Regions from separate parts of the Pantoea sp. GW821-FHT03E06 genome, predicted to be linked through region 2. Evidence: riboswitches for the same ligand, from Rfam matches in the RefSeq annotation. Region 2 holds a riboswitch; each other region holds the start of a gene.

Region 1 (7,899 bases), 460 kb from region 2:
GGCAGAGTTTATTCGCCTTGGCCATTATCTGCCGCATCTGCGTCGTATGCGCCAGGTTTATCAGCGCAACTACGAAACCTTTAACTGCTGGGTACGCCACTATTTCCCGTGCGGTATTTGTGTGTCGCGGCCACAGGGCAGTTTCCTGATGTGGATCGAGCTGCCAGAAGCGTTTGACGCGGTCAGGTTGAATACCGAATTGCGGGAGCTGAATATCCAGGTTGCGGTAGGATCGCTGTTTTCGGCCTCGGGAAAATATCGCAATTGCCTGCGCCTGAATTACGGATTGCCAATGAATGAGCATACAGAGCAGGCGATAGCCCAGCTCGGTGCAGCAGTGGAGCGTGCCATGTTGGCCTGTAATATAGAAACTGTGCATACCTCCTCCCTGACTGTTTAAAAGAAAGGCAGGGCTGGGAGAGGTTAGGACCAGCCCTGGCCCGCTGCAAGCGACAGCGGGCAGGCACACTTTAACGTGGTTGCGAAATGGCACCAGATGCGACATCCAGCGAATGCATAATGCATTCCAGCTTATTACTCTTACTCACAACACCTTACATCTCTTCTGCGGGCTGGATTCCAGATTCCACCAATGCCAGCAGTTCCTGCGTTGCCGCACGCCAGTCTGGCGCTTGGGTAATTGCGCTCACTACGGCAATACTTCCGACGCCCGTTGCCAGCACTTCAGGTACGCGCGCCAGTGAAATACCGCCGATTGCCACGGTTGGCATGTCCTGCAAACGTGCCAGATGGCGTTTCAATTCCACCACGCCCTGCGGGGCTGATGGCATGTCTTTGGTTTGCGTGGGATAGATATGTCCGAGCGCAATGTAAGAAGGGCGCAGCGCGAGTGCGCGATCCAGCTCGTTATCATCATGCGTCGATAAACCTAAGCGCAATCCAGCCTGACGAATGGCCGCCAGATCGGCAACATCGAGGTCTTCCTGACCAAGATGTACGCCATAAGCATGATATTTGATCGCTAAGCGCCAGTAATCATTGATGAACAGGCGTGCGCGATACTGCTTGCCAAGTGCAATCGCCTCGCGCACTGCATCTTCAACTTCATGATCCTCGCAATCTTTAATGCGTAGCTGGATAGTGCGCACACCGGCTTCCAGCAGGCGCGCGATCCACTCCACGCTATCAACTACTGGATACAGCCCCAGTTTTGGGGCGGTGGCAGGAAAGGCGTCAGTCATACTTTTTCCTCTTTTAGGGTATCGGCAGCGTGATACAACTCGCCGCCACGATTGCGGAAGGCATCCGACATTTGCGCCATGCCCACCTCGATGGTCTGAGCTTCAACCTGTTGACGGGCGGCAAATTCGCGGACTTCCTGGGTAATTTTCATCGAGCAGAATTTGGGGCCGCACATCGAGCAGAAGTGCGCCACTTTTCCCGATTCTTGCGGCAAGGTTTCGTCGTGGTAGGCGCGAGCGGTATGCGGATCAAGTGCCAGGTTGAACTGATCTTCCCAGCGGAATTCAAAACGTGCTTTGGACATCGCATTATCGCGAATCTGCGCGCCCGGATGGCCTTTCGCCAGATCCGCAGCGTGTGCGGCGATCTTGTAGGTGATCAGCCCCTGCTTCACATCCTCTTTATGCGGTAAACCGAGGTGCTCTTTGGGCGTCACGTAACACAGCATGGCGCAGCCAAACCAGCCAATCATTGCCGCGCCGATGCCGGAAGTGAAGTGGTCGTAGCCGGGTGCGATATCGGTAGTGAGTGGACCGAGCGTATAAAAAGGGGCTTCGTGGCAGTGCTCCAGCTGCTCGGTCATATTGCGGCGAATCATCTGCATCGGCACATGGCCCGGACCTTCAATCATCACCTGCACATCATATTCCCAGGCAATTTTCGTCAGTTCGCCTAGCGTATGCAGCTCGGCAAATTGCGCCTCGTCGTTGGCATCCTGAATTGAGCCCGGACGCAGGCCGTCGCCCAAAGACAATGCCACATCGTAGGCAGCACAGATCTCACAAATCTCGCGGAAGTGGAGATACAGGAAGCTTTCGGTATGGTGCGACAGGCACCATTTCGCCATGATTGATCCGCCGCGTGACACAATGCCGGTGAGTCGTTTAGCCGTCATGGGTACATAGCGCAACAGCACGCCAGCGTGGATAGTGAAGTAATCGACGCCTTGCTCCGCCTGTTCCAGTAGCGTGTCGCGGAATATTTCCCAGTTGAGGTCTTCGGCAATACCGTTCACCTTTTCCAGCGCCTGATAAATCGGCACCGTACCAATCGGCACGGGGCTGTTACGCAGAATCCATTCGCGCGTTTCATGGATATAACGTCCGGTAGAGAGATCCATCACGGTATCTGCCCCCCAGCGCGTTGACCACACCAGTTTCTCCACTTCTTCTTCAATCGAAGAACTGACCGCCGAGTTGCCGATATTGGCATTCACCTTCACCAGAAAGTTGCGACCAATGATCATCGGTTCGGATTCGGGATGGTTGATGTTAGCAGGGATGATGGCGCGGCCGCTGGCCACTTCCTGACGGACAAACTCCGCGGTGATATTTTCCGGCTGGTTGGCGCCAAAGCTGTGACCGGGATGCTGCTGAAGCAGCACTTCACCACGAATACGCTCGCGGCCCATGTTTTCACGCAGCGCAATAAACTCCATCTCCGGCGTGATGATGCCCTGACGTGCATAGTGCAGTTGGGTAACGCAGCGACCCACTTTGGCGCGGCGCGGCTGTGGCAGATGCTCAAAACGCAAATGATCCAGGCCTTCATCTGCCAGACGCTGTTGGGTGTAACGGGAACTCAGCTGGTGAATGGTTTCGCTGTCGCCGCGCGCTTCGATCCAGTTGGTGCGCAGCCTGGTGAGCCCCTGATGCACATTGATCGTGGCTTCAGGATCGCCATAAGCACCGGCCGTGTCGTATACCGGCACCGGTTCATTCGGCTCATACTGTGGATCGTCTTTACTGCCGCCGGTGTGCGTTGGGCTCAGTTGAATCTCACGCATGGGCACGCGAATATCCGCGCGGCTGCCGGTGATCCAGATGCGTTTTGAGTTCGGAAAAGCGGTTCCCTGGAGGGAATCGATAAATTCCTGCGCCTGAGCACGTTGTTCACGACGAGAGGTTTTAGCAGACATAGCAAATTTCCTATAAAAGTTGGAAGTTGCTTGCCCAGAGTTCGGAAGGAGTAACAGATACGATAACGGCATAAGCCGACATCGTGCTGATGATATCTACTCTTGTTCCCTTCGCAGGTACTAACCTGATCAGGTTCCGCGGATCCCGAATTAACGGTCTCAGCCCCTAAGGGCACTCCGACAAGGTGTTGGGTTTTACGATATAAGCTACTTTGCTTGCCATTTTGCACCTGGGCAGTGCTCGTGGCCGTCACGTACTTCGTGTACGCTCCGGTCCCTGCGCGCTGTCCGAGTGCAAACTGGCTGCGCACGCTACGCTTATATCGCAAAACCTGACTCTTCATTTTTCTGGAAGAGGCTCATAAAAAAAGCCCATTTAGCATAAGAGGGCTTTTCTCGAATAACAAGTTTTTTACAACTGCGGGCATTCAGGCCGGGCGGGCGATGACGCTGTCATTGGCAACCGGTAGATGCGCCAGCTGGTTATCCCAGGCGAGTTGTACCAGCTTATCTTCCAGCGTGAAGCGCGATTCCAGCACTTCGCCGACTTCGGACAGCGCCTGCTGAAAATCGACACAGTTATCGTCGTTAATCGCTTGCTGCAAATGACTGTCGTAGAGCTGCATGATGCGGTCAGTGTTCGCCTCAAGTGCCGGATAAATTTGCGCGGCAGCCATTAAGGGGTTATCACCCTGCATCTCACTAATAATGTGTTCATACACGCTAAAATGACCGGTAGAAAGGTAATCCACCAGATTGTGGCAAAATGCATCCAGCGCTTGTTCATCCAGCGCGGTTAACGCATCTTTTTGTGGCTTCAGGCCAATAAGCTCGTAGTACGTGACAAGCAGCTGTCGACGGGCGCGCAACCATGAATCAACCAATTCATTTCCGCCGCCGACACGCTTTGTCAGGTCATCTAACTGGTTAAGCATATGGGGCTCCAGGTAGGTTATAGTTGTTTATTACACACTTAATATTAGAGTTTCAGCGTGCGGTTTAACGCTAAGGACAACGATTAAGATGCAACGTGAGATCTCAAGCTTAGACGCTGGATGGTGGATTGTCAGCCATGAGCAAAAACTTTGGTTACCGCAGGGCGAACTGCCGCATGGCTTATCCACCGATTTTGGACTCAGTGGCAGCCACGGCATTTTGATTGGCGAATGGCAGGGCGAAAACGTCTGGCTCGTGCGGGAAGCGCGTCCAGACAGCATGGGCTCGGTCCGCCAACTGATTGATCAAGATGTCGGTCTGTTCCAGATCGCCGGGCGCGGCGTGCAGCTGGCGGAGTTCTATCGATCGCATCGCTGGTGCGGCTATTGCGGCCATGAAATGCATATCAGCAAGCGCGAGTTCGCTTGTCTGTGTCATCACTGCCGCGAGCGCTATTACCCGCAAATTGCGCCGTGCATTATTGTGGCCATTCGCCGTGGCGATGAGATTCTGCTTGCCAATCATGCCCGTCATCGCAACAACATTTACACCGTGCTGGCGGGCTTCGTCGAAGTGGGCGAAACCTTAGAACAAGCGGTGGCGCGTGAAGTGATGGAAGAGAGCAACGTGCGGGTGAAAAACGTGCGCTACGTTACTTCGCAGCCGTGGCCGTTCCCGCATTCACTGATGATGGCGTATATGGCCGAATACGCTGGCGGTGACTTGCAGCACGACGGCAAAGAGTTGCTCGATGCCGGTTGGTATCGCTATGACGATTTGCCACTGTTGCCGCCGCCAGGCACGGTTGCGCGTCGCCTGATCGAAGATACCGTTGCCCTGTGTCGCGCCAGCGCGGCGTGAAAATGCTACACTGCCGGCCTTAGCATGAGAGAGCCTATTATGAGTGAACTGAAGAACGATCGTTATCTGCGCGCCCTGTTACGTCAACCGGTAGATGTCACGCCGGTATGGATGATGCGACAAGCCGGGCGTTATTTACCGGAGTACAAAGCCACGCGCGCTGAAGCCGGTGATTTTATGTCACTGTGTAAGAACGCTGAGCTGGCATGTGAAGTTACGCTGCAGCCGCTGCGTCGCTATGCGCTGGACGCGGCGATCCTCTTCAGCGATATCCTCACCATTCCCGATGCGATGGGACTTGGGCTTTACTTTGAAACTGGCGAAGGCCCCCGTTTCTCCCATCCGATCACCTGTCGCGCCGATGTCGACAAGCTGCCGGTACCGGATCCTGAGCAAGAGCTCGGCTATGTGATGAACGCGGTGCGTACGATTCGTCACAATCTGAAAGGCGAAGTGCCGCTGATTGGCTTCTCAGGTAGCCCATGGACGCTGGCAACCTATATGGTGGAAGGCGGCAGCAGCAAAGCCTTCACGAAAATCAAAAAGATGATGTACGCCGATCCACAAACGCTGCACAAGTTGCTGGATAAGCTGGCGGACAGCGTCATTCTTTATCTGAATGCGCAGATCAAAGCCGGCGCGCAGTCAATCATGGTGTTCGATACCTGGGGCGGCGTACTGACTGGTCGCGACTATCGCGAATTCTCGCTGTACTACATGCACAAAATCGTCGATAGCGTGCTGCACGAGAACGAAGGTCGTCGCGTACCGATTACGCTATTCACCAAAGGTGGCGGCCAGTGGCTGGAGGCGATTGCCGCGACCGGTTGTGATGCGCTGGGACTCGACTGGACTACCGATATCGCTGATGCGCGTCGTCGTGTTGGTGACAAAGTGGCGCTGCAGGGCAACATGGATCCTTCCATGCTGTATGCACCGCCAGCGCGTATCGAGCAGGAAGTGGCAGGGATCCTTGAAGGATTTGGCACGGGTGAAGGCCATGTGTTTAACCTGGGGCACGGCATCCATCCCGACGTGCCGCCAGAGCATGCCGGTGCATTTGTGGAAGCAGTGCATCGCTTGTCTCGTCCGTACCATCAAGGTTAATCATGGATTTAGCCGCATTACGCCAGGAACAGTTACAACGCGCTGCTGATGTGGTGCGGCAGGATGATTTCGACGTGCTGCCGCCGCGCTTCATTGGTGGCGCCGACGTCGGTTTTGAGCAGGGCGGCGAGGTCACGCGCGCTGCCCTGGTTATTCTCGAGTATCCTTCTTTAACGCTGGTGGAACATCGCATTGCGCGCGTGGCGACCACCATGCCCTACATCCCGGGTTTCTTATCTTTCCGCGAAATGCCCGCGCTGCTGGAAGCCTGGCAGCAGCTTTCCCAGCAGCCCGATCTGCTGTTTGTGGATGGCCATGGTATTTCTCATCCACGTCGGCTTGGCGTGGCGGCGCATTTCGGTTCGCTGGTGGATGTACCGACCATTGGTGTGGCGAAGAAGCGTCTGTGCGGACGTTTTGCTGATCTGGCTGCCGAGCCGGGCAGTCGCCAGCCGTTGATCGATAAGGGTGAACAAATTGGCTGGGTATGGCGCAGTAAAGCGCGCTGTAATCCGCTATTTATCTCCACGGGTCATCGCGTCAGCCTCGATAGCGCATTGCATTGGGTAGAAGCCTGTACGGCGGGTTACCGCCTGCCTGAACCCACGCGCTGGGCTGATGCTGTCGCTTCAGGCCGCCCGGCTTTTCTGCGCTGGCAAAATTCGCGTTAACGCTGTTTGCGCCCGGCTTTTGCGGTACACTGCCGCCAGCTAACCTATTGAGAGTAAGTTTGATGTTACAAAACCCCGTCCATTTGCGTCTGGCGAAGCTGGAAAGCTGGCAGCATATGACCTTCATGGCCTGCCTCTGCGAGCGTATGTTCCCCAACTATTGGGCTTTCTGTCAGCAGACTGAATTCGCCGATCCGCAACTCTATCGCCGTATCCTCGATCTGATCTGGGAAAGCCTGACGGTGAAAGATGCCAAAATCAATTTCGATGGTCAGCTGGAGAAATTTGAGGCTGCCATCCCTGACGGTGACGATTTCGAGGTTTACGGCGTGCACCCGGCGATCGATGCCTGTGTGGCATTAAGTGAACTGCTGCATGCCCAGCTCAGCGGTGAAACGCTGGAGCACGCGGTGGAAGTGAGCCGCACCTCGATTACCACCGTAGCGATTCTGGAAATGACCCAGGCCGGTCGTGAAATGACCGACGAAGAGCTGCGTGAAAATCAGGCGGTCATTGATGAATGGGACCTGCAGTGGGAGATTTTCCGCCTGCTGTCAGAGTGCGAGGAGCGCGACCTGGAATTGATTAAAGGACTGCGTGCAGACCTGCGTGAAGCGGGAATCAGTAACATCGGTATACTTTTTCAGCAATAAGGCAAGAAAACGTGACTTCAGGCCCGAATTACCGCGCCTGGAGGCTTCACATGGGCCCCCTGTCTGGTCTACATTTGGGGGGCTGAAAATTGTGGCTATCGGTGCGTGCTGGCTGAACAAGGCCTGAGAATGGCTTTTCCCTCGCACTCGTTGCTTAGCAAGCGATAAATACACTTTAAGGATAACTTATGAACAAGACTCAACTGATTGATGTGATCGCAGAGAAAGCTGACCTGTCTAAAACCCAGGCTAAAACTGCGCTGGAATCTACCCTGGCTGCGATCACTGAGTCTCTGAAAGAAGGTGATGCTGTACAACTGGTTGGTTTTGGTACTTTTAAAGTGAACCACCGCAATGAGCGTACTGGTCGCAACCCGCAGACTGGCAAAGAGATCAAAATCGCTGCAGCTAACGTGCCAGCATTCGTTTCAGGCAAAGCTCTGAAAGACGCTGTTAAGTAAGTTTCCGCATTGCGGTTTAGCTTTAAAAGAGGGGGCGTTATCGCCCCTTTTTGTTGCCGGGAGCGGCCATGCTGAATCAGATTAGTCAG
Region 2 (7,899 bases):
AACGAAGTGGCAAAAGATTACCCGGATGTGCAGTTGAGCCATATGTACATCGATAACGCCACCATGCAGCTGATTAAAGATCCCTCACAGTTTGACGTGCTGCTCTGCTCTAACCTGTTCGGTGACATCCTGTCTGACGAATGCGCGATGATCACCGGTTCCATGGGCTTGCTGCCTTCCGCCAGCCTGAATGAAGAGGGTTTCGGCCTGTTTGAACCCGCAGGCGGCTCCGCACCGGATATCGCCGGTCAGAACATTGCCAACCCGATTGCGCAGATTCTGTCGCTGTCGCTGCTGCTGCGTTATAGCCTGAATGCGGATGACGCCGCTGCTAGCATTGAACGCGCCGTGAGCCGCGCGTTGGAAGCGGGTTATCGCACCCGTGATTTGGCCGGTGACGGCAAAGCCGTGAGCACCGATGAGATGGGCAGCATCATTGCCGGGTTTATCGCCGAGGAAAAATAATAAAATGAAAAGCTTATACCAGAAGTTATTTGATGCACATGTCGTCCACGAAGCGCCTAAAGAAACCCCGTTACTGTATATTGATCGTCATCTGATTCATGAAGTAACGTCACCGCAGGCCTTTGATGGTCTGCGCGCGCACGGCCGCAAAGTGCGCCAGCCGTCGAAAACCTTCGCCACCATGGATCACAACGTTTCCACTCAGACCAAAGATATCAATGCGTCTGGCGAAATGGCGCGTATTCAGATGCAAGAGCTGATTAAGAACTGTGCTGAGTTCGGCATTCAGCTGTATGACCTGAATCACCCGTTCCAGGGCATTGTGCACGTCATTGGGCCAGAACAAGGCATGACGCTGCCGGGCATGACCATCGTCTGCGGCGACTCTCACACCGCCACCCACGGTGCGTTCGGTTCGCTGGCGTTCGGGATCGGCACCTCGGAAGTTGAGCATGTCTTCGCCACGCAAACCCTGAAACAGGGTCGCGCGAAAACCATGAAAATTGAAGTGCTGGGCAAGGCTGCACCGGGCATTACCGCCAAAGATATCGTGTTGGCGATCATTGGCAAAACCGGCAGCGCCGGTGGTACCGGTCACGTCGTTGAATTCTGCGGCCCCGCGATCGAAGCGTTGAGCATGGAAGGCCGCATGACGCTGTGTAACATGGCGATTGAAATGGGTGCCAAAGCGGGTCTGGTCGCGCCGGATGACACCACGTTCAATTACCTGCAAGATAAGCAGTTCGCACCAAAAGGCGAACAGTGGGATCAAGCGGTGGCTTACTGGCGCACGCTGAAATCCGATGAAGGTGCCACATTCGATACTATCGTTACCCTGCATGCGGAAGATATCGCACCGCAGGTCACCTGGGGCACCAATCCAGGCCAGGTGATGGCGGTGGATCAAGCCATCCCGAATCCACAATCCTTTGCCGATCCGGTGGAGCGCGCCTCCGCAGAGAAAGCGCTGGCTTATATGGATCTGCAACCTGGTATCAAACTGACCGACGTAGCGATCGATAAAGTGTTTATCGGCTCCTGCACCAACTCACGTATTGAAGATCTGCGCGCGGCGGCCGCGATTGCTAAAGGTCGCAAAGTGGCACCAGGCGTTGTGGCAATGGTGGTGCCGGGCTCAGGTCCGGTGAAGGCCCAAGCCGAAGCCGAAGGCCTGGATAAAATCTTCCTCGAAGCCGGTTTTGAATGGCGTTTGCCGGGATGCTCTATGTGTCTGGCAATGAACAACGACCGCCTGAATCCGGGTGAGCGCTGCGCATCAACCAGCAACCGTAACTTTGAAGGTCGTCAGGGCCGCGGTGGACGCACTCACCTGGTAAGCCCGGCGATGGCTGCGGCGGCTGCCGTAACCGGTCGCTTTGCCGACATTCGTGAATTGACTCAGGGAGCTTAAACCATGGCGAACAAATTTACTCAACACACCGGGATTGTGGCGCCATTGGATGCGGCCAACGTCGATACTGATGCCATCATTCCGAAGCAGTTCTTGCAGAAAGTGACGCGCACCGGTTTTGGCGCGCACCTGTTCCACGACTGGCGTTTCGATGACGATGCAGGTACCCAACCCACCGCCAGCTTCGTGCTGAACAAGCCAGAATTCAAAGGCACCAGCATTTTGCTGGCGCGTGAGAATTTCGGTTGCGGATCGTCGCGTGAGCATGCGCCCTGGGCGCTGACCGACTTCGGTTTCCATGTGGTGATTGCGCCAAGTTTCGCCGACATCTTCTATGGCAACAGTTTCAACAACCAGCTGCTGCCGGTGAAGCTGAGCGATGAAGAAGTGGATGAGATGTTCAAACTGGTCGCCGCACAGCCGGGCATCACTTTTACGGTAGATCTGGAAGCGCAAACGGTAACCGCAGGCGATAAAACCTACAGCTTCGAAATCGACAGCTTCCGCCGTCACTGCATGATCAACGGTCTCGATAGCATTGGCCTGACGCTGCAGCACGAAGCGTCGATCTCCAGCTACGAAACCAATCAGCCCGCGTTCTTACGCTAAGGCAATAAGGGCGACTGATGTCGCCCTTCTCTTTTCTAACTCTCCACCACATCTCGCACGCGCGACGCTAATCCCAGCGCCAGCACCGCTAACCCCAACGCCAGCCAGTAAACCGACTCGTGACCAAAGCGCTCGCTCATGGTGCCCTGGATGATGCCCGCGATAATCATGCCGGTGGAAATCGACGTGGTAAACAAGGTGGTTGCCGCACCCGCACGCCCCGGCATTAAATCCTGGAACCACAGCATGCCAATCCCGGCGATGATGCCGATAAATGCCGCGTTGAATAGCTGCAGCACCATTAGCGCAGTGCGCGTCTGGAACATCACCAAACCGAGATAAAATACAATCGCTGCCACCAGCGCCAACAACATCAGCATCCGTTTGCCGATACGACGCGCGTAATGCCCGGCCACCAGCATGATCGGAATTTCCAGCCCGGCGGCGGTGCCCATCAGTAACCCTGCTAGCTTCTCCGGCAGGCCAAGCGTGGTACTGATATACAGCGGCATATCAATGATATACATGGTGTTGCATGTCCACATAGTCACCGAAGCGATAAACAGCAGCCGCACCTGACTCTCTTTCCACGGGCTCAGCTGCGTTAACACTTCTTCGGGTGAAGCCACCACGCGTGGCACCGACGGCAAGGTGCGCCAGATCAGTAGCATGCTCAGCAGAAAAATCCCCGCCGCGACGCAAAACAGCGTCACAAAGCCGTAATTAAGCGCCAGTGCAAACGATAAGGGCGGGCCGATCACCCACGCCAGCGATAGCTGCGCGCGCATCACCGAGCTAAACATCACCACTTCACGCGCTGACTGATCGGCATATTCACGCGCGAGCGCAAACACCTGCGGAATGGAAACGCTGGCAAGTGCAGATAAGAACACGCCCAGCGTGACAAGGGTTAAATAGTGGCGATTGAAAGCAAATAGCAGCGCATTAAGCGTCGCCATCAGACAGCAGAATAGAATCAGGTTGCGACGATCGCCCCGATTATCAGAGCGCTTGGCCATGAGCAGGCTGATGGCAATCCCCGCTATCGCATTGATGGTAAAGAACAAGCCAACCCAAAACGGGCTCACCTGCACTTCACGCGTCAGAAACAGACTTAACGTCGGTGCCTGCAGCGCACCGGCGACGCCGGTCATAAATGACACCGCCATAAACGAGAGATAGACCGGATTGATGCGACGTTGACGCGTTAACAGCGATTTCATGCCGAAATCCCTTTGCGGAAAAAAACAGGTAGAGAAATGAGGGTAGAAGATCCTACAGCAAAACGAAAAAAGCCAGCAGATAAAGCGCTGCTGGCGGTGAAAATGCACCCTACTCAGAAAGAGGTTCCACGTCGGCGGAACCGCTGGCAGAGCGCCATTCATTGCTGAATGCCTCCCGCTCTTCCATTGCCGGGCAGTATGCCTCTAATATGAGGCAGGAAAAAATGAGCGATTCTGAGAAGGAGTTCCCCTTTTATGTCCTCTTCACGTCTGCAACAGCAATTTATCCGCTTATGGCAAAGCTGTCAGGGGCAGGATCAGGAAACTACGTTAAGCGATCTGGCCGATCTGCTGCATTGCTCACGCCGCCATATGCGTAATCTGCTTAACGCCATGCAGCATGAAGGCTGGCTGATTTGGCAGGCGGAAGCGGGGCGTGGCAAGCGTTCAACGCTGAGTTTCTGTTACACCGGTTTAGCGCTGCAGCAGCAGCGTGCTGAAGATCTGCTGGATCAGGATCGCATTGAGCAGCTGGTGCAGTTGGTCGGCGACAAAAATCAGGTGCGCCAGATGATCGCGGCACATTTAGGCCGCAGCTTCCGCCAGGGCAAGCATATCCTGCGCGTGCTCTATTATCGCCCGTTGCCCAATCTGCTGCCCGGTTCACCGCTACGCCGCTCAGAAACTCACCTGGCACGGCAAATCTTCAACGGCCTGATGCGCATAAATGAGGAAAAGGGGGAAATCGAACCCGATATCGCGCACCATTGGCAGCAAACCTCCCCCCTGCACTGGCGCTTTTTCCTGCGCCCGGCGATTCGCTTTCATCATGGTCGCGAACTGGAAATGGAGGATATCATTACCTCGCTGGAACGCGTGCGCAGCCAGCCGCTGTTTTCCCATATCGAAAAGCTGCATTCGCCCGCCCCCTGGACGCTGGATATCTATTTGAGCCAGCCGGATGACTGGTTGCCCTGGCTGCTGGCGAGCGTCAGCGCAATGATTCTGCCGCGCGAGTGGCCGACGTTACGCCACTTTGCTCGCCAACCGATTGGCACCGGTCCGTACAGCGTGGTGCGTAACCAGCAAACGCAGCTAAAAATCGCCGCCTTCGATGATTACTTTGGCTATCGTGCCTTGATTGATGATGTGTCGATTTGGGTACTGCCCGAGATCAGCGATGAGCTAGTGTACGCTGGGGTAAAACTGCAGGGCGAAACCGCTGATGAGAAATCAGAAGAGAGTCGTTTAGAAGAAGGCTGCTATTTTCTGCTGTTCGATCAGCGCTCCACCCTCGGACAAAATGCCCATTTTCGCCGCTGGGTGAGCTATCTGTTCAATCCTATCGCCCTGCTTAACCATGCGGGTGTAGGTTATCAGCGCTACTGGTTTCCGGCGTATGGCCTGTTGCCGCGCTGGCATCATCGCCGCGACCTCACGCCTGCCGACAAGCCGGAAGGACTCACACAATTAACCCTCAGCTGGTACAGCCATCATGTTGAGCATGAGGGTATCGCTAACGCGCTGCGTCCGCTGCTGGCGCTGGAAGGCGTCGAGTTGATTACGCGTGAGGTGAGTTATGAAGCGTGGTTTGAGGGCGCGGGCGAGAGTGATATCTGGCTCGGCAGCGTCAACTTTACCCTGCCGCTCGAGTATGCGCTGTTCGCTCAGCTGTATGAACTGCCGCTGATGCATCACTGCATTCCGATTGACTGGCAAGCCGACGCAGCGCGCTGGCGTCAGAAAGATTTAGCGCTGGCAGAATGGAGCAAGCAGTTAATTGATAGCGATTATTTGCATCCGCTGTTCCACCACTGGCTGCTGCTGGAAGGTCAACGCAGCATGCGCGGCGTACGGCTGAATACCCTCGGCTGGTTTGACTTCAAATCCGCCTGGTTTGCGCCTCCGGAGCTGTGACCACCGCGCCGGCGCGGTTTGGTAGGGTGCGCATTCATGCGCACCGGGAAGCGTGGCACCAAACTTCCAACCGGTGAACCTTTCGCGCTGTCATTTAAATGTCTAGAATGTGCCGTTCTCAACGGGGTGCCTTAATTTGGCTGAGATAGACCCGTCGAACCTGATCCGGCTAATACCGGCGTAGGGATTTGAGATGCCTCACTCCTCAGATCCTTTGCGACTCAACCTTATCTTCTCCTCAAGGAGCGCAAAGTGTTAAACAAAGTTCTGCCTGTGATGCTGTTGGTTGCTGCACCGGCTTTGGCTGCCAAACCGGTTCTGACCGTTTACACCTACGATTCATTCTCTGCCGATTGGGGCCCCGGTCCGGCGGTAAAAAAAGCCTTTGAAGCGCAGTGTGGTTGCGAGCTGAATTACGTGGCGCTGGAAGATGGCGTATCGCTGCTTAATCGCGTGCGTATGGAAGGCAAAAACAGCAAAGCCGATGTGGTGCTGGGCCTCGATAACAATCTGGTGCAGGCGGCAGAGAAAACCGGCCTGTTTGCCAAAAGCAGCGTCGATACCCAGGCTTTGCAGCTGCCGGATGGCTGGCACAACGAGACTTTCATCCCATTCGATTATGGCTACTTCGCCTTCGTCTACGATAAAAACAAGCTGAAGAACCCGCCCAAAAGCCTGAAAGAACTGGTCGAGAGCCCGGAGAAATGGCGCGTGATTTATGAAGATCCGCGCACCAGCACGCCTGGCCTTGGTCTGCTGCTGTGGATGCAGAAGGTCTATGGCGATAATGCGCCAGATGCCTGGCAGAAGCTGGCGCAAAAAACCGTCACCGTCACCAAAGGCTGGAGTGAAGCTTACGGTCTGTTCCTGAAAGGCGAAGGCGATCTGGTGTTGAGCTACACCACCTCTCCGGCCTACCACATCATCGAAGAGAAGAAAGAGAACTACGCCGCGGCAGAATTTAGCGAAGGCCACTATTTGCAGGTGGAGGTTGCCGCGCAGCTCGCCAGCAGCAAGCAGCCAAAGCTGGCGCAGCAGTTCATGCAGTTTATGGTTTCTCCAGCCTTCCAGCAGACCATTCCCAGCGGTAACTGGATGTACCCGGTGATCAAAAGCGATTTGCCAGCGGGTTATCACGCGTTGCAGGTGCCAAATAAAGCTCTGCAATTCACGCCAGCGGAAGTAGCCGATCATCGCGCCGCGTGGATTAGCGCCTGGCAACGCGCAGTTAGCCGCTAATGCCCGGTTGGTTAATTCCAGGCAGCATCACCGCGCTGTTGCTGTGCGCGGTGGCGCTGTTGGCCTTTGGTGCGCTGGTGATGGTCGCACCGGCTACTGACTGGCGCGCGTTGCTTGATGACAGCTATCTGCATCATGTGCTGGCGTTTTCCTTTGAACAGGCGCTACTTTCGGCGCTGCTGTCGGTGCTGCCTGCTATCCTGCTGGCACGCGCGCTCTATCGCCGCCGTTTTCCTGGCCGCACTCTGCTGCTGCGCCTGTGCGCCATGACGCTGGTGCTGCCGGTGCTGGTGGCGGTATTCGGCCTGCTGAGCGTGTATGGCCGCAGCGGCTGGCTGGCGCAATGGTGCGCGGCCATCGGCTTTGACTACCACTTTTCGCCGTACGGCCTGCAGGGCATTTTGCTGGCGCACGTCTTCTTTAATTTGCCGCTGGCAACGCGTCTGCTGCTGCAGGCGCTGGAGAACATTCCCGGCGAGCAGCGGCAATTGGCCGCGCAGCTCGGCCTGCGCGGCTGGAATCTGTTTCGTCTGCTGGAGTGGCCGTGGCTGCGCCGCCAGATTCTGCCGACTGCGGCGCTAATCTTTATGCTGTGCTTTGCCAGCTTTGCCACCGTGCTGGCGCTGGGCGGCGGGCCGCAGGCTACCACACTGGAACTGGCGATCTATCAGGCGCTGAATTTTGATTACGATCCGGCGCGCGCGGCGCTGCTGGCGCTGTTACAGCTCGGCTGCTGTTTACTGCTGGTACTGCTTAGCCAGCGCTTTAGCAAAGCCATTCCTACCGGCAGCCAGAACATTCGCGGCTGGCGCGATCCGCAGGATTCATGGCCTGCGCGCGTTGGCGACACGCTGTTGATCATGTCGGCATTAATCCTGTTGCTACCACCACTGGCTGCGGTCGTGGTGGATGGCCTGCGCGGCGGCGTGGCCGGTGCGCTGCAACAATCCGCGCTATGGCAAGCCACATTGACTTCACTGCGCATCGCTCTCGGTGCCGGCGTGCTGTGTGTGGTGCTGACCATGATGCTACTGT
Region 3 (7,899 bases), 2.0 Mb from region 2:
AACGGTTGATTCAGCAGCACGAAGATATTTTCAATGCGTTGAAAGCGCATGATGTTGAAGCCGCTGAAAGCGCGATGCGCCGCCATTTACAGGAAATGATTTTGACCATCACGCCCATCGCCGAGCGCAACAGCGAGTGGTTTGAGGCGCCTTAATGCTAAGAGGTCGCCATGAATGGCGACCCTACGATATGCATAATATTCAATGTGTTGTAGGGTCAGCATTTATGCTGACCTTTCACGCAATCACGCAATCGACACATCTTTCGACAAATAGACATCTTGCACCGCATTAATCAACTGCACGCCCTCTTTCAGCGACTTCTTAAACGCTTTACGGCCAAGGATCAGCCCCATACCGCCCGCACGCTTATTGATCACCGCCGTACGCACCGATTCAGCGATATCGGTTTCACCGGCAGAAGCACCGCCTGAGTTAATCAAACCTGCGCGCCCCATATAGCAGTTCGCCAACTGATAACGTACCAAATCAATCGGATTTTCCGTGGTCAGTTTGCTGTACACGCGCTCATCGGTGTGACCAAATTTCACGGCGTTATAGCCACCATTATTCTCAGCCATCTTCTGCTTAACGATATCCGCACCGATGGTGGCCGCCAGATGATTGGCCTGGCCGGTCAGATCGGCGCTGGCGTGATAATCTACCCCCTCCTTCTTGAATGCATCATTACGCAGATAGGCCCACAGTACCGTTACCATTCCCAGCTCGTGTGCGCGTTCAAACGCCGCAGAGATCTCTTCAATCTGCCGACGTGATTGTTCAGAGCCAAAATAGATGGTGGCGCCAACGGCTACCGCACCTAAATTAAACGCCTGCTCCACGCTGGCATACAGCGTTTGGTCGTATTGCGTTGGATAGCTCAGGGTTTCGTTATGGTTCAGCTTCACCATAAACGGGATACGGTGCGCGTAGCGACGCGAAACCGAAGCCAAAACGCCATATGTGGACGCCACGCAGTTGCAACCGGCTTCAATCGCCAGTTCAACGATGTTTTTCGGATCGAAATAGGCAGGATTGGCAGCAAACGATGCGCCCGCCGAGTGCTCCACGCCCTGATCGACCGGTAGAATGGATAAATAGCCGGTGCCCGCCAGACGTCCGGTGTTGTACAGGGTTTGCATGTTGCGTAATACGGTAGGAGAACGATTGTTGTCGATCATCACACGATCAACATAATCCGCGCCGGGTAAATAGAGGCTGTCCGCTGGAATGGTCATGCAGCGATGTTGAAGAAGGCTATCCGCCTCTTTGCCCAATAACTGTACGATGTCCGTCATGTTCGCTCCTGATAAATGGCTGGATTGGAACCGACACCTGTCGATTCCCCCCCAACAGCCTGGACCGGAATGCCGCAGGCTGGCAAATTGCTGACTCCATTTTTCAGACGGATTCGCAGTGAAAAAGCGGCAATCTGGCGTTACGCCCTACCACCACTGATGGAAATGGTGCACTGGCCCAATGCCTTTGCCCACTTCCAGCGAATCGGCATGCAGCAGCGCCTGCTGCAGCCAGGCTTTGGCTTCAGCCACCGTCGCCGCCCAATCATTATGCCGTGGCCGCAGTGCGGCCAGCGCCGCTGAGAGTGAACAACCGGTGCCGTGCGTGTGTTGGGTATTGACGCGCGGCGCGGTAAAACGCTGGCGTCCCGCGCGGGTGATCAGCCAATCCGGGCTCTCGGCATCACTAAGATGTCCCCCTTTCATCAGCACCGCCTCACAGCCAAGATCCAGCAGCGCATCGCCCTGCTGCAGCATGGTTTTTTCATCCTGCGCCATAGCGCACCCCAACAGTGCTGCGGCTTCCGGCAGGTTCGGCGTGATCAACGAGACCTGCGGTAGCAGCAGTTCGCGTACGCTGGCTACCGCATCCGGCGACAGCAGCGCATCGCCACTTTTGGCAATCATTACCGTATCCAGCACCACAAACGGCAGGCTGGCGCGTTTCAGCCGCTCGGCCACCACTTCAACGATCGCCGTTTCTGCCAACATGCCGATCTTTGCGCTATCAATGCGCACATCGTCCAGCACCGAATCGAGCTGCGCGGCAACAAAATCGGGTTCGATACGATAAACCGACTGCACGCCGCAGGTATTCTGCGCCACCAGCGCAGTGATGACGCTGGTGCCATACGCGCCCAGCGCGGAGAAGGCTTTCAAATCGGCCTGGATACCGGCGCCGCCACTTGGATCGGTACCGGCGATGGTTAATGCGTTGATGCGTTTCATACTGTCATCTCCAGCGTCCAGAGCGCATCAAGAAAAGCCGACGCAAAACTGCCCGGCCCCTCGACTTGACGCGCCGTGATTTCACCGGCTAGCGACATCACACGACAGGCAGCGGCCACATGCAGCAGACGCTCGCCCGGTAAGCTGGTGAAAGCCGCCACCACCGCCGACAACGCGCAACCGGTGCCGACCACCCGCGTCATCAGCGGACTCCCGCCGGGGATCGCCAACGTTTGAGTGCCATCGGTAACGTAATCCACTTCGCCGGTTACGGCGACGACAGTGTCATAGTCACGCGCCAGCTGTTGCGCAGCGCTCAGCGCGGCATCGGCCTGATGCAGACTATCCACGCCACGACCGCCCGTTGCCTGATTAGCCAGGGCGAGAATTTCTGAAGCGTTACCACGAATCGCCGCCGGATGCAGACCAAGCAGCTGCTGGCAGAATTCGGTGCGCAGAGTTAATGCGCCGACCGCAACTGGATCCAGCGTCCACGGCGTGCCGGCTTTTTGCGCGGCCTGCACCGCCGCTAACATCGCGTCTCGACGATCGCGCGTTAGCGTGCCGACGTTTATCAATAACGCATCGGCAAACCCGGCAAACTGCGCGGCCTCTTCAGCATCAATCACCATCGCCGGAGAAGCGTGCAGCGCCAGCAATACATTGGCGGTAAAGGTTTGCACCACGTCGTTGGTCATACAGTGCACCAGTGGCGCTTGCTGTCGCAGGAGGAGCAAGGATTGCGCGAGTTGCGCAGTGGAGAGAAGGTTAGGCTGTGTCATAAAGCTCCCAACCGGCGATCAAGAAGGCGAATGCGGTCAGGCATCTGACTTCCCTACGCTGGCATTATCCAGATCAGGTCAGCGGGTGTATCTCAGCCCTGTGTTACAGGGGCACCCCGAGTCATAGCATGAATGTATTGCTTCATGCCGCAGACAGGATAATGGCAGCATCAGAGCTTGTAAATCAGTGAATGCCTCGTTCATTCATCCTGAGCAAACGAGGACGTTCCACGCCGCACCACCTTAAAATCGAGACCTGTCTGAATAACGCTTGATAAATATCAAGCCCATCTCGCTTGAAAATCGGCCTAATGGCATCCCGGATTTAAAGACAGACACCGCCCACCCCAATCCGGTAGCGATAATGAAATTAAAATTCTTCAGCTTTATTCCGCATGCACATCGATGGCGCAACGTCCAAATATCCCGTAAAGGCGCAATTTCGCCAGCGGGTCGCCACTATTTTTCTACTCATGTAGAAGCACAATGCAAAAGCTGCGGTGAACGACTGCATAAAGTCTATTACCGCGATATCAGCGATGCCGAAGCAAAACGCTGGTTAGGCTAAGGACGTATAAAGATAAAAAAAAGCCCCGCAACACAGGTTACGGGGCTATTGCGTGGCTATCGCAAAAATTATTCAGCCGGTTTAGTACGAATCAGATAATCAAAGGCGCTGAGTGAGGCTTTCGCACCTTCACCGCTGGCGATGATGATCTGCTTATATGGCACCGTGGTGCAGTCGCCGGCGGCGAATACGCCTTTCAGGCTGGTTTCGCACTTGGCATCAATAATGATTTCGCCCATTTTAGTGCGCTCAACCGCACCTTCCAGCCAGGTGGTGTTTGGCAGCAGGCCAATTTGCACGAAGATACCGCTCAGCGCGATTTCATGGCTGGTTTGGTTATTACGATCGATGTAGGTCAGGCTGGTAACCTTACTACCGTCACCTTTCACTTCCGTGGTCTGCGCATTCAGAATTACGTCGACGTTTTTCAGGCTGCGCAGTTTGTCCTGCAGCACTTTATCGGCGCGCATTTCGCTGGCAAATTCCAGCAGCGTGACGTGCTCAACAATGCCGGCCAGATCGATCGCCGCTTCAACTCCTGAGTTACCGCCGCCGATCACCGCCGTGCGTTTACCTTTGAACAGCGGACCGTCGCAGTGCGGGCAATAGGTGACGCCCTTGGTGCGATACTGCTCTTCGCCCGGTACGCCCATGTTGCGCCAGCGCGCCCCGGTGGCAATGATAATGCTGCGAGATTTCAGTACCGCGCCGGATGCGGTTTCAATCGCGTGCAGACCGCCCTCTTTCGCCGCAGGAATCAGCTTAATGGCGCTCTGGGTATCAATCACATCCACGTCGTAATCATCAACGTGAGCGCGCAATGAACCAGCCAGCTTGGCGCCTTCGGTTTTCGGCACGGAGATGTAGTTTTCAATGTCGACGGTGTCGAGCACCTGGCCACCAAAGCGTTCGCCCATCAGGCCAGTACGAATACCTTTACGTGCCGAGTAGATGGCCGCTGCTGCGCCCGCTGGGCCGCTGCCGACGATCAGCACTTCATAGGCATCACGTTTGTTCAGCTCTTCCGCCGCGCGTTTATCGGCGTTGGTGTCCACTTTACCGACGATTTCCGCCAGGCTCAGACGGCCCTGACCGAACTCTTTGCCATTCAGAAATACCGCTGGCACGCCCATCACGTTGCGTTCGGTGATTTCGTTCTGGAACATACCGCCATCAATCGCGGTATGGCTGATGCGCGGATTCAGTACCGCCATCAGGTTCAGCGCCTGTACCACGTCAGGACAGTTGTGGCACGACAGTGAATAATAGGTTTCGAAATGGAAGTCACCTTCCAGCGCTACCACTTGATCCAGCAGGCTCTGCGCTTCTTTCGAAGGGTGTCCACCGGTTTGCAGCAGGGCTAAAACCAGTGAAGTGAATTCATGGCCCATTGGCGAACCGGCAAAGCGCGGACCGCTCTGGCTGCCTGGGTTAGTAATCAGGAAAGAGGGTTTACGCACCGGACGATCGTTCTCTTCACGGAAGCTGACTTTATCTGACAAGCTCGCGATATCGACCAGCAGAGTACGGATCTCTGCCGATTTAACGCCATCATCCAATGTGGCAATCAACTCAACCGGTTTCGTTAATTTCTCAAGGTAAGCCTTGAGCTGGGTTTTTAAATTGGTGTCGAGCATAGTGAGTTCCTGTCATGAAAATCGGGTGCCGTAGCACCCGATAGAGAAAGATCGAATGGCGTGATGTTGGCTTAGATTTTGCCAACCAGGTCCAGTGATGGAGCCAGCGTTGCTTCGCCTTCTTTCCATTTTGCCGGGCAAACTTCGCCTGGGTGAGAAGCCACGTACTGTGCTGCTTTCACTTTGCGGATCAGGTCAGATGCATCACGGCCAATGCCTTCTGCAGTGATTTCGATCGCCTGAATGATGCCTTCCGGGTCAACGATGAAGGTACCGCGGTCTGCCAGACCTTCGTCTTCACGCATGATTTCGAAGTTACGGGTCAGCGCGCCAGTTGGGTCACCGATCATCGCGTATTTGATTTTTGCGATGGTGTCAGAAGAACCGTGCCAGGCTTTGTGGGTAAAGTGCGTGTCGGTAGAAACAGAGTAGATATCTACGCCCAGTTTCTGGAACTCTTCATGATGGTCTGCAACGTCACCCAGTTCGGTTGGGCATACGAAGGTGAAGTCAGCCGGGTAGAAGAAGAAAACACTCCATTTACCTTCAACGTCTTTCTCGGTGACTTCGATGAATTCGCCGTTTTTGAACGCTGCGTTTTTAAATGGTTTGATCTTGGTATTAATGATGGACATGGTGACCTCCGTTAAAAGATGTGATGCAAGTTACAGAATTTTCGGGCCAACTTCTAATATGCAGACGTTATCAATCAGATAACCAAAAGCTATCAAAGCGCCGACGCCAGATTTCATGCGGCTCGCGCGGGCATTCTACACAAAAAAGCCGTTGTTCTGACAGGCTTTATCTTTTCGGCGTGAAACTGCTACTTTTGACTGATGGCTTAATCATTAACTGGTCGCCATGAATGGCGCCCCTACATTTGACCCGTGAGGATTTCGTAGGGTGCGCATTTATGCGCACCTGCAAATCACGAGAATGGAGTTGTTGAGTGCAAATACGTTCTTTTGAAGAAGCCGATCGCCCTTTTCTGCGCACGCTATATCTGGCCGCGCGTCGCCATAACTGGACGTGGCTGGCTGGCGATGATTGGCAATTAGAAGATTTTGATGCGGTGATTTTGGGTGAAACCGTATTGGTGGCCGAACTGGACGGGCATCGCGTGGGGTTTGCGGCGGTGCTGGATAACGACAACTTCCTGCATAGCCTGTATGTCGATCCGGATGCGCAAGGGCGAGGCGTTGGCAGCGCATTACTGCAAAAAGTACAGTCGCGATTTAGCTCAACGGGCGCGCTGAAATGCCTGCAACAGAATCAGGTAGCATTGGATTTTTATCTCAAACACGGCTGGCGGCGTGAAGCGGTTGGCGAAAGTGAGCAGGGAAAATATGTGCTGATGCATTTTCCGCTGGCGGCTCGCGCCAGCGAAAGTGGACGGCGTTAAACCGCGCGGAAAGCAATATCGCCCGGGATGATTTCACCCTGCCAATAGAGCTGCGCCGCGACGCGTCCTGCCAGCTGGCGATACAGCGCGGTAAAATCACTGTCAGGACGACGCACCACGGTTGGTTCACCATCATCCAGATCTTCACGCAGCGTAATGTGCAGCGGCAGCTGTGCCAGCAGGCGGGTGTGGTAATCCTCCACCAGCTTCTGCGCGCCGCCGCTGCCGAAAATCGGTTCGTGGTGGCCACATTGGCTACAGATGTGCATGCTCATGTTCTCGACCACGCCCAGTACCGGTACGCTCACTTTCTCAAACATCACCATGCCTTTGCGTGCATCGATTAACGCGATGTCCTGCGGCGTCGTCACCACTAACGCGCCGGTCACCGGCACGTTCTGCGCCAGCGTGAGCTGAATATCGCCGGTGCCTGGCGGCATATCGAGAATCAAATAGTCGAGATCCGGCCACATGGTTTCGTTCAGCAGCTGCATCAAGGCTTTGCTGGCCATCGGGCCGCGCCACACCATGGCGTTATCGTCGGTTACCAGATAGCCGATGGAGTTGGTTGCCAGGCCGTGCGCCATAATCGGCGCCATGTGCGTGCCATCCGGTGAAGTGGGACGCTGATTTTCGGTGCCGAGCATGTTAGGAATCGACGGGCCGTAAATATCCGCATCAAGAATCCCCACGCGCGCACCTTCCGCAATCAACGCCAGCGCCATATTCACGGCGGTACTGGATTTACCCACGCCACCTTTGCCAGAGCTCACCGCGATGATATTTTTCACACCGGTCGCACCTGGATGGTTTTTCACGCGCTTCAGCGTGGCAATATCGTGGCGCAGCCGCCAGTCGATGGCGCTGGCATCGGTTAAGCGCAGCAATTCTGCACTGGTTTGCGCTTTCAAAACTTCAAAGGCGCTGGCCCACGCAAACGGCATCACCAGCTCGATATGCAGCTTGTCATCCAGCAGCGCCACGTGGCGCAAAGCTTTCAGCGTGGTGAGGTTGTGTTGCAGCGTCGGATGTTCAAAGTCACTCAGCACGCCGCTGACCAGGGCCCGCAGCGCTTCAGGTGAATGATGTTGCTGGGATTGTGAAGTCATCCCTACTCCTTGTTTTTTCATCTCGCCAGATTGCGGCGGTGTCTGTTCAATAATATCAGATAGGCGCTAAAAGTGACGCGGATGTCCTGTCGTGTTTACGCCAGAGAGTGCTTCGGTTAACATCTAAACCCGATTTTTCTTCAACGGAACGCTAC
Region 4 (7,899 bases), on a different contig from region 2:
TCAGCTGCTGAGCGAGGCATCGCTGCCGCGCAAAAGCGTGCTGAAAGCGCTGTTCGCGCTGGGTACCGGTGGCTTTGCCATTGGGACCGGCGAATTCGTGATTATGGGCCTGCTGCCCGATGCAGCAAAAGGCCTCAACGTGTCGATCCCTTCCGCCGGGCATCTGATCAGTATTTATGCTCTCGGCGTGGTAATTGGCGCGCCGCTGCTGGCCGTTTTGGGTGCGCGTGCCTCACGTCGTAATTTTCTGATGACGTTAATGGGCCTGTTTGCCGCCGGAAATTTGCTGAGCGCGGTGGCACCTGGCTACTACTCGATGCTGTTGGCGCGTTTTCTTGCCGGTTTTCCGCATGGCACTTTCTTTGGCGTGGCTGCGCTGGTAGCGGCCGGTTTGGTCGAGCGCAGAAAGCGTGCGCAAGCGGTATCGATGGTGCTATTTGGTTTGACCATTGCTAATTTGCTGGGCGTTCCGGCGGTCACTGCCATCGGTCAATGGTTTGGCTGGCGAGATGCCTTTGCCATTGTGGGTGGTCTGGCGCTGGTCACGTTGCTTTTGGTGTGGCTGTGGGTACCCAACGTAGCGGGTGATAAAAATGCCAGCCCGCTGCGTGAGTTGTCAGCGCTAACGCGCAAGCAGGTGCTGCTCACACTGGCGATTGGTGCAGTAGGCAGCGGCGGATTGTTCTCGGTGTTTAGCTACGTCAAACCCACTATGACCGAACTGGCACAGATGCCGGTGAGCTGGATTCCTGCCGTGTTGGCGCTATTTGGTTTAGGCATGATTATCGGCAATATTGCGGGTGGTCGTCTGGCCGATCGCGGTATTGAAAAGACGATTCGTATTTTGCTGGTGTGGTCGTTTCTGGTGCTTAGCGCCTTTGTGTTTGCTGCACATTATGCCCTGGCGGGTGCAATCAACGTGATGCTGGTTGGCACCATGGTCGCGCTGGCGGCTGTGCTGCAAATTCGGTTGATGGATGTGGCGGGAGATGCACAAACCATGGCGGCAGCGATGAACCACTCGGCATTTAATCTGGCCAATGCGTTAGGTGCGTGGCTAGGTGGCGTCACGATCTCAGCAGGTTTAGGCTGGCAGTCAACCGGTTGGGTGGGCGCGATTCTGGCGGTGCTAGGTCTGTTGATTCATGGTGTTGCGGTACGTGATGCGCGGCGGAAATCCATCACCTTTGCCCACGATAATCATTAACATCATAGGGTCGCCATGAATGGCGACCCTACTGTTTTGTAGGGTGCGCATTCATGCGCACCTGGTTAAATCATGAAAGCTTCTGCTACAAAAACGTTACAAATATCCTATTAGTCTCCCTCCGAATGTGGGAGATATGCCAGCCCGAACGATGCGAATTACTGCTCCCACCCTGGACAAATAACTACCAGACCTGTCTTGGGGTTCTGCGTTGCGCTGCTAAAAAAATAGAAAAAATTAATGGTTCTATAAGGGCGAGTACGTATTATTTCTATAAATACCAATACGATGCTTTTATAGTCACGCCAATTTGCTCGCACGATCACAGCGTAAGTAACACAATTTCTTAACATTAATTGCAGTGATTAAGATCGCAATAATTATTCCCATACTCTCTTTAATAGAAAGCCTTGAACCTAAGCAACCCGGCTTAACATGGAGAGGGCAGCATGCAAGAAAAAATCCCCGGAACGCGTTGGTATCGCGTTATCGCCCCCATTCTCATTACCTGCATCGTCTCATTCATGGATCGCGTCAACATCAGCTTTGCGCTGCCTGGCGGCATGGATCAAGATCTGGCGATCAGCAGTCAAATGGCGGGTGTGGTAAGTGGCATCTTCTTTATCGGCTACCTGTTCCTGCAAGTGCCAGGTGGACGTATCGCCGTAAATGGCAGCGGTAAACGTTTTATTGCGTGGTCGCTGGCAGCATGGATGGTGGTGTCTATCGCCACCGGCTTTGTTACCAACCATTATCAGCTGCTGGCGCTGCGTTTCGTGCTGGGTATCTCGGAAGGTGGCATGTTACCGGTAGTGTTAACCATGGTCAGCAATTGGTTTCCAGAAAAGGAGCTGGGACGCGCTAATGCTTTTGTAATGATGTTTGCGCCGTTGGGCGGCATGTTTACCGCACCGATCTCCGGCTACATCATTAACGTGCTGGACTGGCGCTGGTTGTTCATTATTGAAGGTCTGCTTTCTGCCGCTGTACTGCTGGTGTGGTGGCTGGTAATCGCCGATCGTCCAGAAGAGGCGCGCTGGTTACCCGCACGTGAAAAGGCGTATTTGCTGCGCGAACTGGCGCGTGAAAAGGCGCAACATCGCCAAAAAGCACCGCTTAGTAAAGCCCCGTTAAAAGCGGTGTTCCGTAATTCAGGTTTGATGAAGCTCGTGGCGCTTAACTTCTTCTACCAAACTGGCGATTACGGTTACACGCTGTGGCTGCCGAGTATCCTGAAAAATCTCACCGGCACCAACATGGCGGGCGTCGGCCTGCTGGCCGCCATTCCGTTTGTGGCGACAGTGCTCGGTATCTATGCGATTTCCTGGCTGAGCGATCGCACCGGTAAGCGACGTTTGTGGGTAATGGTCTCGCTGTTCTGCTTCGCTGCTGCCTTGCTGGCTTCGGTGGTGCTGCATGAGAACGTGGTTGCCGCCTATATCGCGCTGGTGGTATGCGGCTTCTTCCTGAAAGCAGCGACCAGTCCGTTCTGGTCTATTCCCGGACGTATCGCTGCGCCGGAAGTGGCGGGTAGCGCACGCGGCGTGATTAATGGGCTTGGCAATCTGGGGGGATTCTGTGGGCCGTACTTAGTTGGCATCATGACGCTGCTCTATAGCCAAAACGTGGCAATCTGCTGGCTGGCGGGTTCGCTGGTGATTGCGGGGATCTTTACGCTGTTGTTGCCAAAAGAGTGTGATATTAACCCTTCAGAACCGCGCAGACATATGAAGGACGATCGTTTGATGAGTGCCAAATAGTGAAGCTGGCAAGGTTGGCACTATTCTGAATATGAACAATAGAAAGTCAGAATAAATAAAAAGGGAATGCCTGATAAGGTGTTCCCTTTTTAACGTTTCAATCAATCGACAGATTATGAATAGCCAGCACAGCACGTGCGGCTTCTTTGCCTTTCTTGATGAAATGCTCGGTGTAGAAGTTTTCGATGACGTCTACCGGTTGGAAGTTATGCGGTGTCAATGAAACGGAAAACACCGGTACGTTAGTGGTGAGCTGCACATTCATCAGGCCATCAACCACCGCTGCTGCAACGAAATCATGGCGATAGATGCCGCCATCCACCACCAGCGCCGCGCAGACAATTGCATCGTATTTGCCGGTTTCAGCCAAACGCTTAGCCAACAGCGGCATTTCAAATGCGCCAGGCACTTCCAGCACTTTTAATTCCGCGGCAATAGATTGATCGGCTAATTCTTTTTCGAAACCTACCAGGGCATTATGGACAATTTCTTTGTGCCATCCGGCTTTAATAAATGCAATTTTAATAGTGTTCATGGTTATTTCGACATCACCTGTAATTTGTTCTTGCTCATAAAATAATGTGTTTGTATACCATATGTTACGTTTGTAATCTACCGACGCAAAACCCGTCATACTTCGAGTTGCAGGAAGGCGGCAAGTGGGTTCATCCCCAGGAGCATACTGAAGTATGTGACTGGGGTGGACACGCGCAGCCAACGCACCTGCAGCTCGAAGTATGATGGGTTTAAGTATGGAGAAGACAATTTAACCACACCCTTAATGCAGTTATTCCGCGCTTGACGGCGACCATCGCCTGCAATACAAATAGACGCGTCGGGGGAGTCTCGCCACAGAGACTGAGAGGCTAATAGCGCACTGCGCGGCTTAGCGACCCTTTGAACCTGACCCAGTTGATACTGGCGTAGGAAGACTGACAGTCTGTTAGCTTGGCTGTCTGGCGCTAAGGCAAGCTCGATCGTGGCGCCATTTCCCTTCACCTGTATCTGCGGGTCTCAGTCAACACTGAGAGGCCGATGTGAATTTCCCCTTTTTGAACATCATGGAACCTGCGCTGTGAGCCGCTGGAGCGTGCTAGGCTGCGGCGTGGCCGGCTTGTGCGTGGCAACATTATTGGCAGAGCGCGGCGAAGACGTTGAGGTGATCGACGATGCATCGCGGCGCCCGGCATCGTGGTATGCCGGCGGCATGCTGGCGCCCTGGTGTGAAGCCGAAAGCGCGCCGCGTGAGGTGATAACCCTTGGACAGCACGCCGCCGCGTGGTGGCAACAGCGCGTCAGCAGCGTTGCACATCAGGGAACGCTGGTGGTGGCGCCGCCGCGCGACAGCCAGGAGCTTAACCGCTTTGCCCGCATGACCGAGCAGCATCAATGGGTTGAACCTGGTGCGATTGAACCGGCGCTGGAAGGGCGCTTTGCGCGCGGTCTGTTTTTCGCTCGGGAAGCGCACCTCGACCCGCGCCTGGCGCTGCAGGAAGTGCGTGAGAAGCTGATTGCGCGCGGCGTAGCCTTCAACTCGCATGCGCCGAGCGGCCAGATTATCGATTGCCGTGGCATTCATGCCGCGCCCGAATTGCCGCGCCTGCGCGCCGTGCGCGGCGAGATGCTGATTCTGCACAGCGATGAGGTGCAGTTCTCCCGTCCGATTCGCCTGCTACATCCGCGTTTTCCCTGCTATCTGGTGCCGCGTCGCGGCGGGCATTTTATGCTCGGCGCTACCATGATTGAGAGCGATGACGCCAGCCCAATCAGCGCCCGCGCCATGATGGAGTTACTCAGTGCCGCTTACGCCATTCATCCGGCGCTGGCGGAGGCGCGGGTAATTGAGAGCGGCAGCGGGCTGCGTCCGGCCTATCCGGCCAATCTGCCGGATATTCACTATCAAAATCACACCTTCTATCTCAACGGCATGTATCGCCACGGTTTTCTGCTGGCACCGATGCTGGCTGAACAGCTGATGCAGCGCCTATCTGGAGAGCAATCTTATGATTATTCAGCTTAACGGGCGCGCTATCAGCACCGAAGCAAAAAGCCTGAGCGAACTGCTGATCGAGCAGCAAATTGATGTGGCCTGCGTCGCTACCGCCTTTAATGGCACCTTTGTGCCCAAAAGCCACTACGACACGCAGCTGCTGGATGAAGGTTGCCAGCTCGAAGTCTTGTCACCGATGCAGGGAGGCTAAACGATGTTTTACGATGTTGACCCACAATCGCGCTTCCTGCTCGGCACCGCCGGATATCCTTCGCCCGCCATTTTGCAGCAGGCGATTGCCGCGTCTGGCACTGAAATCATCACCGTTAGCCTGCGGCGTGAAGGTGCTGCGGGCGCGGCATTTCGTGAACTGCTGACCGGACTCAACATTCGCGTGTTACCGAATACCGCCGGCTGTCACACGGTGAAAGAGGCGGTCACCACCGCGCATATGGCGCGAGAATTGTTTAATACCGCGTGGATCAAACTGGAAGTGATTGGCCACGCCGACACGCTGCAGCCCGATCCGTTCGCGCTGGTGGAAGCGGCGCGCATTCTCAGCGAAGACGGGTTCAAGGTGTTTCCCTACACCACTGAAGATCTGATCGTTGGCGAAAAACTGCTGGCGGCAGGCTGCGAGCTGCTGATGCCGTGGGGCGCGCCGATCGGTTCCGGCCAGGGACTGCGCAATATCGACGGCCTGCGCGCGATGCGTGCCTGGTTTAGCGATGTGCCGCTGATCATTGATGCCGGCATTGGCGCGCCGTCACAGGCGGCGCAGGCGATGGAAATGGGCTTCGATGGCATCCTGCTGAATACCGCCGTCGCCAAAGCGGGCGATCCGATCGAGATGGCAAACGCATTTCGTCTGGCAATAGAAGCCGGACAGGCGGCCCGTCGCGCCGGATTAATGGAAAAGCGTAATATGGCGAGTGCTTCCACGCCCATCTTTGGCCTGGCAAATCTCAACTGATGGGCGGCGATATGGAACGCTATCAACGCCAGATGATGCTGCCGGAAGTGGGTGAAGACGGGCAGCGCAAACTGCGCAACGCGCGCGTAGTGGTGGTGGGTGCCGGTGGGTTAAGCGCGACGCTGCTGCCGCAGCTGGTGGGCGCGGGCGTCGGCCATATTCGGCTCTATGACGACGATGAAGTGGCGCTGCATAACCTGCATCGGCAAACGCTGTTTACGCTGCAGGATATCGGCCAGCCCAAGGTGCTCAGCGCTCAGCAGGCTTTGCAGCAGCGTAATCCCGAGGTGCAGATCGACGCGCTGCAGCAGTCGCTGAGCGCCAGCAATATGCAGCAGGCGCTGGCGCAGTGCGATCTAGTGATCGACGCCGCCGATAATTTTGCCGTCACCTATCAGCTCTCCGATGCATGCATGCTAGCTGGCATCCCGCTGATCAGCGCCTCGGTGTTACGCAGACAAGGTTACGTGGGCGGTTTCTGTGGCGGATCGCCGAGCTATCGCGCGGTATTTCCGCGCCTGCCGACCTCCGCTGCGGACTGCAACACCGCCGGCGTGATGGGGCCGGCGGTCGCCGCATTGGGCGCAATGCAGGCGCAGATGGCGCTCAGCGTGCTGCTCGAACTGCAGCCATCGCCGCTTGGCTGTCTGGTGAACTGCGATTTTGTTAACTGGCACTTTCGCCCGTTCCGCTTTGATCAGGCCGAAGAACCGCAACAGGCGGTGCCGTTTATCGATCGGCCGCTGCTGGCGGCGGATGACTGCATTGTCGAACTGCGTAGCCATGAAGAAGCGCCAGTCAGCGTCGCAGAGGGCGTTGAGCGCATTCTGCCGCAGGCGATCGCCACATGGCAGCCACCGACGCAGCAGCGCATTGTGCTGGTATGCGCCAGTGGCATTCGTGCCGCGCAGGCCGCCGCAGTGTTGGCGCAGCGTGGCTTTAACCAGCTGGCGATTCTGGCGGCAAATCGCCCATGAGCCACGACATTGTGTTCAACGACGTGAGCTTTAGCTGGGGCGATAAACCGCTGTGCCAGCAGCTGAATCTGCGACTGCGCGGCGGCAAAACCACGGTGATGCTGGGACGCAGCGGCATCGGCAAAAGCACGCTGCTGCGCTTAATCGCGGGGTTACTTCAGCCGCAACAGGGCGCGGTGCAGGGTTTACGCGGCAATGTCGCCTGGATGGGGCAGCAGGATCTGCTCTATCCGTGGCTGACGGTGCTGGAAAACGTGATGCTATCGGCGCGCCTGGGCGGTGAAAAAGCAGATCGTCCGCGCGCGCTGGCGCTGCTGGCGCAGGTGAAGCTCAGCGAGGTGGCGCACGCGCCGCCGCATCAGCTCTCAGGCGGCATGCGGCAACGGGTGGCGCTGGCGCGCACGCTGTATGCGCAGCGTGAGGTGGTGCTGATGGATGAGCCGTTCGCCACGCTGGATGTGATGACCAAACTCAGCCTGCAGACGCTGACCGCACGCTTGCTGCAAGGCAAAACCGTGTTGCTGGTGACCCACGATCCCCTGGAAGCCTGCCGCATGGCCGATGATATTTTGCTGCTTGATGGCCAACCGCTGGCGATCGAAAACTGGCCGGTGCCTGGCGGTGTGACCCCGCGATCGTTCGATGATCCCGGCGTGTTGCAGGCGCAGGCGCAACTTTTCTCCCGATTGAATACCCATGAAAACACTGTTTAGCGCGATCTATTTGTTTGTGGTGCTGCTGTGCGGCTGGCTGCTGGCGCGTCACAGCGGCGTGCCGACCTTTTTACTGCCCGCGCCGCAGGCGGTGCTTGAAGCGCTATGGCTGCAGCGCCAACTGCTCTGGCATCACACGTTATATACGCTGGCGGAAATTGTGCTGGCGCTGCTGCTCGGCGTGGGTGCCGGCGTGACGCTGGCGGTGCTGATGGCTGCCAGCCCGCTGCTGCGACGCGTGCTGTTTCCGCTGGTCACCGCCAGCCAGGCGATCCCGAT

What was found. A riboswitch is a leader RNA that binds a small molecule or an ion and turns the genes downstream of it on or off. The one in region 2 is predicted to bind thiamine pyrophosphate.
Region 1: linked by a shared signal. The riboswitch ahead of thiC (phosphomethylpyrimidine synthase ThiC) and the one ahead of thiB (thiamine ABC transporter substrate binding subunit) in region 2 are both predicted to bind thiamine pyrophosphate.
Region 3: linked by a shared signal. The riboswitch ahead of thiM (hydroxyethylthiazole kinase) and the one ahead of thiB (thiamine ABC transporter substrate binding subunit) in region 2 are both predicted to bind thiamine pyrophosphate.
Region 4: linked by a shared signal. The riboswitch ahead of AC07WB_RS22005 (FAD-dependent oxidoreductase) and the one ahead of thiB (thiamine ABC transporter substrate binding subunit) in region 2 are both predicted to bind thiamine pyrophosphate.

What each region holds. Positions count from the first base shown of each region.
Region 1 covers NZ_JBWKUG010000001.1:261,646-269,544, forward strand. The annotation lists gene AC07WB_RS01200 (aminotransferase-like domain-containing protein) at 1-400, shown strand, start outside; gene thiE (thiamine phosphate synthase) at 555-1,202, opposite strand; gene thiC (phosphomethylpyrimidine synthase ThiC) at 1,199-3,121, opposite strand; TPP riboswitch at 3,211-3,311, opposite strand; gene rsd (sigma D regulator) at 3,550-4,056, opposite strand; gene nudC (NAD(+) diphosphatase) at 4,145-4,918, shown strand; gene hemE (uroporphyrinogen decarboxylase) at 4,958-6,025, shown strand; gene nfi (deoxyribonuclease V) at 6,028-6,696, shown strand; gene AC07WB_RS01235 (YjaG family protein) at 6,759-7,349, shown strand; gene hupA (nucleoid-associated protein HU-alpha) at 7,538-7,810, shown strand; gene AC07WB_RS01245 (DUF1481 domain-containing protein) at 7,879-7,899, shown strand, end outside.
Region 2 covers NZ_JBWKUG010000001.1:717,618-725,516, reverse strand. The annotation lists gene leuB (3-isopropylmalate dehydrogenase) at 1-465, shown strand, start outside; gene leuC (3-isopropylmalate dehydratase large subunit) at 470-1,876, shown strand; gene leuD (3-isopropylmalate dehydratase small subunit) at 1,880-2,485, shown strand; gene AC07WB_RS03265 (MFS transporter) at 2,521-3,708, opposite strand; gene sgrR (HTH-type transcriptional regulator SgrR) at 3,964-5,625, shown strand; TPP riboswitch at 5,738-5,830, shown strand; gene thiB (thiamine ABC transporter substrate binding subunit) at 5,878-6,864, shown strand; gene thiP (thiamine/thiamine pyrophosphate ABC transporter permease ThiP) at 6,864-7,899, shown strand, end outside.
Region 3 covers NZ_JBWKUG010000001.1:2,744,174-2,752,072, forward strand. The annotation lists gene AC07WB_RS12830 (GntR family transcriptional regulator) at 1-155, shown strand, start outside; gene fbaB (class I fructose-bisphosphate aldolase) at 246-1,298, opposite strand; gene thiD (bifunctional hydroxymethylpyrimidine kinase/phosphomethylpyrimidine kinase) at 1,446-2,246, opposite strand; gene thiM (hydroxyethylthiazole kinase) at 2,243-3,028, opposite strand; TPP riboswitch at 3,062-3,157, opposite strand; gene AC07WB_RS12850 (hypothetical protein) at 3,393-3,596, shown strand; gene ahpF (alkyl hydroperoxide reductase subunit F) at 3,665-5,233, opposite strand; gene ahpC (alkyl hydroperoxide reductase subunit C) at 5,305-5,868, opposite strand; gene AC07WB_RS12865 (GNAT family N-acetyltransferase) at 6,183-6,635, shown strand; gene apbC (iron-sulfur cluster carrier protein ApbC) at 6,632-7,744, opposite strand.
Region 4 covers NZ_JBWKUG010000002.1:540,709-548,607, reverse strand. The annotation lists gene AC07WB_RS22020 (MFS transporter) at 1-1,207, shown strand, start outside; gene AC07WB_RS22015 (MFS transporter) at 1,657-2,967, shown strand; gene AC07WB_RS22010 (6,7-dimethyl-8-ribityllumazine synthase) at 3,065-3,502, opposite strand; TPP riboswitch at 3,795-3,914, shown strand; gene AC07WB_RS22005 (FAD-dependent oxidoreductase) at 4,043-4,987, shown strand; gene thiS (sulfur carrier protein ThiS) at 4,971-5,168, shown strand; gene AC07WB_RS21995 (thiazole synthase) at 5,172-5,930, shown strand; gene AC07WB_RS21990 (HesA/MoeB/ThiF family protein) at 5,942-6,907, shown strand; gene AC07WB_RS21985 (ABC transporter ATP-binding protein) at 6,904-7,620, shown strand; gene AC07WB_RS21980 (ABC transporter permease) at 7,604-7,899, shown strand, end outside.